Regions from separate parts of the Synechococcus sp. RS9909 genome, predicted to be linked through region 1. Evidence: predicted binding sites of a transcription regulator. Region 1 holds the regulator's gene; the other holds the start of a gene.
What was found. Region 1 encodes HrcA, which represses chaperone genes, less so after heat shock. Its sites were predicted from a motif close to TTAGCACTCNNNNNNNNNGAGTGCTAA; they were not measured.

Region 1 (3,411 bases):
ATACGTGCCCGAAACCCTGATGCCGGCGCTGGCCGAACTGGAGCAGGCCGCGGCGGAAGCCTGGAAGGATCCGGCGTTCACCGATCGCCTTCACCACCTGCTGCGCACCTATGTGGGGCGCCCCAACCCGTTGTATGAAGCCGAACGGCTCACGGAGCATTACCGCCGCAGCGAGGGTGGCCCGCGCATCTGGCTGAAGCGCGAAGACCTCAACCACACCGGCGCCCACAAGATCAACAACGCCCTCGGCCAGGCCTTGCTCGCCTTGCGCATGGGCAAGAAGCGGATCATCGCCGAAACCGGTGCCGGCCAGCATGGTGTCGCCACCGCCACCGTCTGCGCTCGCTTCGGCCTGGACTGCGTTGTTTACATGGGCGCCGAGGACATGCGCCGGCAGGCCCTGAATGTGTTCCGCATGCGCTTGCTGGGCGCCACGGTGCAGCCTGTCACCGCCGGCACCGCCACCCTCAAGGACGCCACCAGCGAAGCGATCCGCGACTGGGTCACCAACGTGGAGACCACCCACTACATCCTCGGATCGGTGGCGGGCCCCCATCCCTACCCGATGTTGGTGCGCGACTTCCATGCCGTGATCGGCGAGGAGACCAAGCGACAGTGCCATGAGGCCTTCGGTCGCAACCCCGACGTGCTGGTGGCCTGTGTGGGCGGGGGCTCCAACGCCATGGGGCTCTTTCACCCGTTCGTGGGCGACACCGACGTGCGCTTGGTCGGCGTGGAAGCCGCCGGCGATGGTGTCGACACGGGCCGGCACGCTGCCACGATCACGGAAGGCCGGGTGGGGGTGCTGCACGGGGCGATGAGTCTGCTGCTGCAGGATCAGGACGGCCAGGTGCAGGAAGCCCACTCGATCAGTGCGGGTCTGGATTATCCCGGTGTCGGGCCGGAGCACAGCTATCTGCGCGAGATCGGACGCGCCGAGTACGGCGCCGTCACCGATGCCCAGGCACTCGACGCACTGCAGCTGGTGAGCCGCTGTGAGGGCATCATTCCCGCCCTGGAAACCGCCCATGCCTTCGCCTGGCTGGACCAGCTCTGCCCCACCCTGCAGCAGGGCACCGAAGTGGTGCTCAACTGTTCCGGGCGAGGCGACAAGGACGTGAACACCGTGGCCGAGAAGCTGGGGGACGCCCTCGGCGGCTGACGCGCCTTCAGGACAGCAGGCGCTCCAGGGCCCGGGCCACCGAGCGAGCCGCGGCCAGACCCGTGGCGTAGGCCATGCGCATCGGTCCGATCAGGGCCACATGGCCGATGCCCTCACTGCCGCTGCGGTACGGCGCCTGAACCACCGAGAACTGCTGCAGGGCTGCTTCCGGATGCTCTTCACCGATCCACACCCCCCGTTCGGGCGGATGGTCTGCCGGCACCAGGGCGCCGGGTCGTTGGTCCACCAATTCGAGCAGGGGGCGCACCAGGCTGCTGTCGATGAATTCCGGCTGGGCGATCAGACGGGAGACCCCATGGACGAGGGCGGCGGTCTCCTCCGCTTGTTTCAGCTGTTGGTGGCTGCTGATGGCATCCTCGAGCACCCGCCCGAAGGGCTGGAGCTGCAGGGGCAGGCTGTTCCAGTCCAGGTTTCCATCCCTGCTGCTGTCGAGCTGGCGGCGGGTCCAGGTTTCCATCGCCTCCAGCTGGTGCCCTGAGCCATGGGGGAGGCGCAGATTGAGGTGGCTGGCCTGGTTGCTGCTCTCCACAAGCATCACCAGCAAGCGATCGCCGCTGCACACCAGTCGCACCGCCTGCAGGCTCGGCGTGCTCCGCTGGGGACGGGTGATCAGGCTCATCAGCCCGGTGAAGTCGGTGAGTCGCCTGGCCATCTGTTGCAGCAGATCATCAAGGGCGGCCCAACGCAGGCTGATCTGGGTGAGTTCCTGTTCCAGGTGCTGGACGGCGGCACCGGGTTTCGGCAGCAGGCAATCCACGTAGTGGCGGTAGCCTCGGGCGCTGGGCACCCGTCCGGCGGAGGTATGGGGTTGGGTCAACAGCCCCCGCTGTTCCAGGGCCCCCATCGCCGAACGCACCGTGGCGGAGCTGGCTTTGAGGCCGAAGCGCTGCACCAGGGTGCGGCTGCCCACCGGTTCGATCGTGTCCACGTAGTGATGCACCGTGGCCCGCAGGACCTCCTGTTGTCGGTTGGGGAGGGTGTCCACGGCAGCCCGATCGTCAGGGCGATGGTACGGGCGGCTTGTCAGTAGCGGGGGACGTTCGGATCCACTTCCACACTCCAGGCATCGATCCCGCCCTCGAGATTCCAGACGGTGCGGTGCGGATCCCTGGCCAGCAGCCAACAGCCGAACTGCCAGCTGCGCACCCCTGCATGACAGAGCACCACGAGGTCGGCGTCCTCACCCAGCAGGCCTGGCAAGGCGGACAGCCAGCGTTCCGACTCGCTCAGGGGCAAGTGGATCACGGGGTGGGGGAAGGGGGCGAGCGCCAGTTCCTGCTGCTCGCGCACATCCACCAATCGCAGCGGTTGCTCACTCTGCAGCCAGAGGCTGAGATCCCTGGCAGAAAGCGGTTTTGGCCGTGCGTCAGGTGTCGAATCGGTCATGGCTGAAGTCTGCTGGTTCCTGGCAAGGGTCGGCGGATGGACAAAGATGACGGCACGTGACCGCCCGCCGGCCCATGAAGGCCCGCCCATTTCTGCTCGCCGTTGCCCTGGCGGCCTTCGTTCTGCTCGGATCTGCCCTTGGCATTGGCTGGGCCATGGCCCGGCAAAGTCCGATCCGCCTCGTCGATCGCCCCCTCGCCTTGCCGCGGGCCGCCCGTTTTGTGCCCAGGGATGCGGCCCTCAGCCTGCATTGGCTGGTGGATCCCGCTCGTCTGCCCGCCTATGCCGAGGCCGTGGCGCCCATCGGTCAGCGACGTGCGGTGCGGGAGGGGATGACCCAGCTGCGCCAGGGGGTCTTCGCGCTTGCCGGGCTTGATTTCGAGGCGGAGCTGGCCGACTGGCTCGGGCCCCAGGTGAGCGTGGCCCTGCTGGAACCGGGGGGATCGGATCGATCGCCCGCCTGGGTGTTGGCCCTGGCCAGCCGTGATCAGGATGGCGCCCGCCGCTTCCTGCAACGCTTCTGGCAAACCCGCAGTCTCGCTGGCACCGATCTGCAGATCAGCCGCTACCGCGGCATCGGCGTGATCAGTGGGCGGGGGGCGCTGCTCGGTCGTGATCCCCAGCCGATCGCGACGGCGCTCATCGATGATGACCTGCTGCTGCTCGCCTCGGGCCGGGGTGCTCTGGAGCAGGCCCTGGACAGTTCCCAGCTGGATGCTGTGCATCAGCTGGGTGATCCGCAACTGCAGGCTCAGGTGCAGGAGCTCGGTCGGGGAGTGGCGCTGCTCACCGCCAGCCCGCCGGCGCTCGAGCAATGGCTCGGTCTGCCTGCCGCCGTGAGC
Region 2 (3,411 bases), 270 kb from region 1:
AGTAGTCGAAATCGCCACCGCCCATGCCGCCACCGGCAGGAGCTGCTTCCTTTTTCTCGGGCAGATCGGCCACGATGCACTCGGTGGTGAGCACCATGCCGGCGATGGAGGCAGCGTTCTGCAGTCCGGAGCGGGTCACTTTGGCGGGATCGACAATGCCGGCAGCCAGCATGTCGACATATTCGCCGTTGGCAGCGTTGTAGCCCTCATTGAAAGGCTTGGCCTTCACGTTTTCTGCGACCACAGCACCGTTGACACCAGCGTTCTCGGCGATGCGCATCAAGGGAGCGGTCAGGGCCGCCGCCACGATTTTGGCACCGATCAGCTCCTCACCGTTGAGGCTGCCTGCGGCCCACTGCTCAAGCGCGGGGGCGAGATGGGCCAGGGTGGTACCGCCGCCAGGAACAATGCCCTCCTCAACAGCCGCCTTGGTGGCGTTGATGGCATCTTCGAGACGGAGTTTCTTGTCTTTCATCTCGGTTTCGGTGGCTGCACCCACCTTCACCACGGCCACACCACCGGCGAGCTTGGCGAGACGCTCCTGGAGCTTCTCTTTGTCATAGGTGGACTCGGTTTCGTCCATCTGCTTCTTGATCTGCTCGCAGCGCGCCTTCACGGCCACCTCGTTGCCTTCGGCCACGATGGTGGTGGTGTCCTTATTGATGGTCACGCGACGGGCGGTGCCCAGCATCTCGAGCTTGGCGTTCTCGAGCTTGAGGCCGGCATCTTCGGTGATGAGCTGGCCATTGGTGAGCACAGCCATGTCCTCGAGCATGGCCTTGCGGCGATCACCGAAGCCGGGTGCCTTGACGGCAGCCACGTTCAGCACACCACGCAGACGGTTCACCACCAGGGTGGCGAGCGCTTCCTTCTCGATGTCTTCCGCGATGATCAGCAGGGGCTTGCCGGTGCGGGCGATCTGCTCGAGCACGGGCACCAGATCCTGCACCAGACCGATCTTTTTGTCAGTGAGAAGGATGTAGGGCTCATCGAGGACGGCTTCCATCCGCTCCGTGTCGGTGGCGAAATAGGGCGAGATGTAGCCCTTGTCGAAACGCATGCCCTCGGTGACCTCCAGCTCGGTGGTCATCGATTTGCCCTCTTCCAGGGAGATCACGCCTTCCTTGCCGACTTTGTCCATGGCGTCGGCGATCATCCGACCCACTTCCTCATCGTTGCCGGCGGAAATGGTGCCCACCTGGGCGATGGCGTTGCTGTCGCTGATCGGCTTGGCGTGCTCCTTGATCTTGCCGACGAGGAAATCGGCAGCCTTGTCGATGCCCTTCTTGAGGGTGATCGCATTGGCACCGGCGGCCACGTTGCGCAGACCGGCCTTCACCATGGCGTGCGCCAGGACGGTGGCGGTGGTGGTGCCGTCACCGGCGGCGTCGTTGGTCTTGGAAGCAGCCTGACGAATCAGGGCCACACCTGTGTTCTCGATGTGATCCTCGAGCTCGATCTCCTTGGCGATGGTGACGCCATCGTTGATGATCTGGGGAGCACCGAACTTCTTCTCGAGCACCACGTTCCGGCCCTTGGGACCGAGGGTCACGGCCACAGACTCGGCCAGGATGTCGATGCCTTTCTCGAGCGCGCGACGGGCGTTCTCGTTGTAGATGATGCGCTTGGCCATGGGAGGCAGGAATACAAGAGGATGTGAAAACGGTCAGTCAATCGATCAGGCCCTGATCCTGAGGATTGGGCCTGGGGCTCGGAAGCCTCAGTTCACGACGGCGAGAATGTCCTTCTCGGACAGCAGCACGTATTCATCGCCACCGAGCTTGATGTCGGTACCGGCGTACTTGCTGTAAAGCACCTTGTCGCCCACGCCCACTTCCGGGGCCTGACGGGAACCGTCGTCGTTGCGCTTGCCGGGCCCCACCTGGACCACCTCGCCCACCTGGGGCTTTTCCTTGGCGGTATCAGGCAGAAGGATGCCACCGGCGGTCTTCTCCTCCGACTCAGACACTTTGACGAAAACGCGATCTCCAAGGGGCTTGACGGTGGAGACGCTGAGGGAAACAGCTGCCATGGGTGAATGCAGGAGCAGGAACAGGAGGCGCGAAGCGCCACGGGCCGGCACGAGCTGGCACTCGAGGCCGACGAGTGCCAACCTACGCTTCCGATCCAAGACTCCGCCAGCACCTCGGCGTGCGGGTGACCGAACCCAACCTCGGCAGCCATTGCGGTGGTAAGGTTGCGCCGCTCAGGCGAACTCCTCCTTTCTTATGGCCGCTGCTGCTCCCGCCTCCGCCGGTACCAAGGGTGTTGTCCGCCAAGTGATCGGCCCGGTTCTGGACGTGGAATTTCCAGCCGGCAAGTTGCCCAAGATCCTCAATGCGCTCCGGATCGAAGGCACCAATGCCACCGGTCAGCAAGTGGCACTCACCGCCGAGGTTCAGCAGTTGCTGGGTGACCATCGCGTCCGCGCCGTGGCCATGAGCAGCACCGACGGCCTGGTGCGTGGCATGGAAGCGGTGGACACCGGTACCGCCATCTCGGTTCCCGTTGGTGAAGCCACCCTCGGACGCATTTTCAACGTGCTCGGCGAGCCCGTCGATGAACAGGGCCCGGTGAATGCGACCGCCACAGCGCCGATTCACCGCGAAGCTCCCAAACTCACCGAACTCGAAACCAAGCCTAAGGTGTTCGAGACCGGCATCAAGGTGATCGACCTGCTCGCGCCCTATCGCCAGGGCGGCAAGGTGGGCCTTTTCGGTGGCGCCGGTGTCGGCAAAACCGTGCTGATTCAGGAGCTGATCAACAACATCGCCAAGGAGCACGGTGGTGTATCCGTGTTCGGTGGCGTGGGTGAGCGCACCCGTGAGGGCAATGATCTCTACGAGGAATTCAAGGATTCCGGTGTGATCAACGCTGACGACCTCTCCAAGTCGAAGGTGGCTCTCTGCTACGGCCAGATGAACGAGCCCCCCGGCGCTCGCATGCGCGTGGGCCTGTCAGCTCTCACCATGGCTGAGCACTTCCGTGATGTGAACAAACAGGACGTGCTGCTGTTCATCGACAACATCTTCCGTTTCGTTCAGGCTGGATCCGAAGTCTCCGCCCTGCTGGGTCGCATGCCTTCCGCTGTGGGCTATCAGCCGACCCTCGGCACCGACGTGGGCGCCCTGCAGGAGCGCGTCGCTTCCACCGTCGAAGGTTCGATCACCTCGATCCAGGCGGTCTACGTCCCCGCTGACGACCTCACGGACCCGGCACCGGCTACCACCTTCGCCCACCTTGATGCCACCACGGTGTTGAACCGTGCCCTTGCTTCCAAAGGGATCTATCCGGCTGTGGATCCCCTCGACTCCACCAGCACCATGCTGCAACCGGCCGTTGTGGGTGATGAGCATTACCGCACAGCCCGTGCTGTGCAGTCCACCCTGCAGCGCTACAAGGAACTGCAAG

Region 2: a site for HrcA is predicted at 2,087-2,113, ahead of groES (co-chaperone GroES). Genes of this name have one in related genera too.

What each region holds. Positions count from the first base shown of each region.
Region 1 covers NZ_CP047943.1:2,351,416-2,354,826, reverse strand. The annotation lists gene trpB (tryptophan synthase subunit beta) at 1-1,162, shown strand, start outside; gene hrcA (heat-inducible transcriptional repressor HrcA) at 1,170-2,168, opposite strand; gene SynRS9909_RS12490 (rhodanese-like domain-containing protein) at 2,207-2,569, opposite strand; gene SynRS9909_RS12485 (DUF3352 domain-containing protein) at 2,644-3,411, shown strand, end outside.
Region 2 covers NZ_CP047943.1:2,080,702-2,084,112, forward strand. The annotation lists gene groL (chaperonin GroEL) at 1-1,633, opposite strand, end outside; gene groES (co-chaperone GroES) at 1,721-2,032, opposite strand; gene atpD (F0F1 ATP synthase subunit beta) at 2,229-3,411, shown strand, end outside.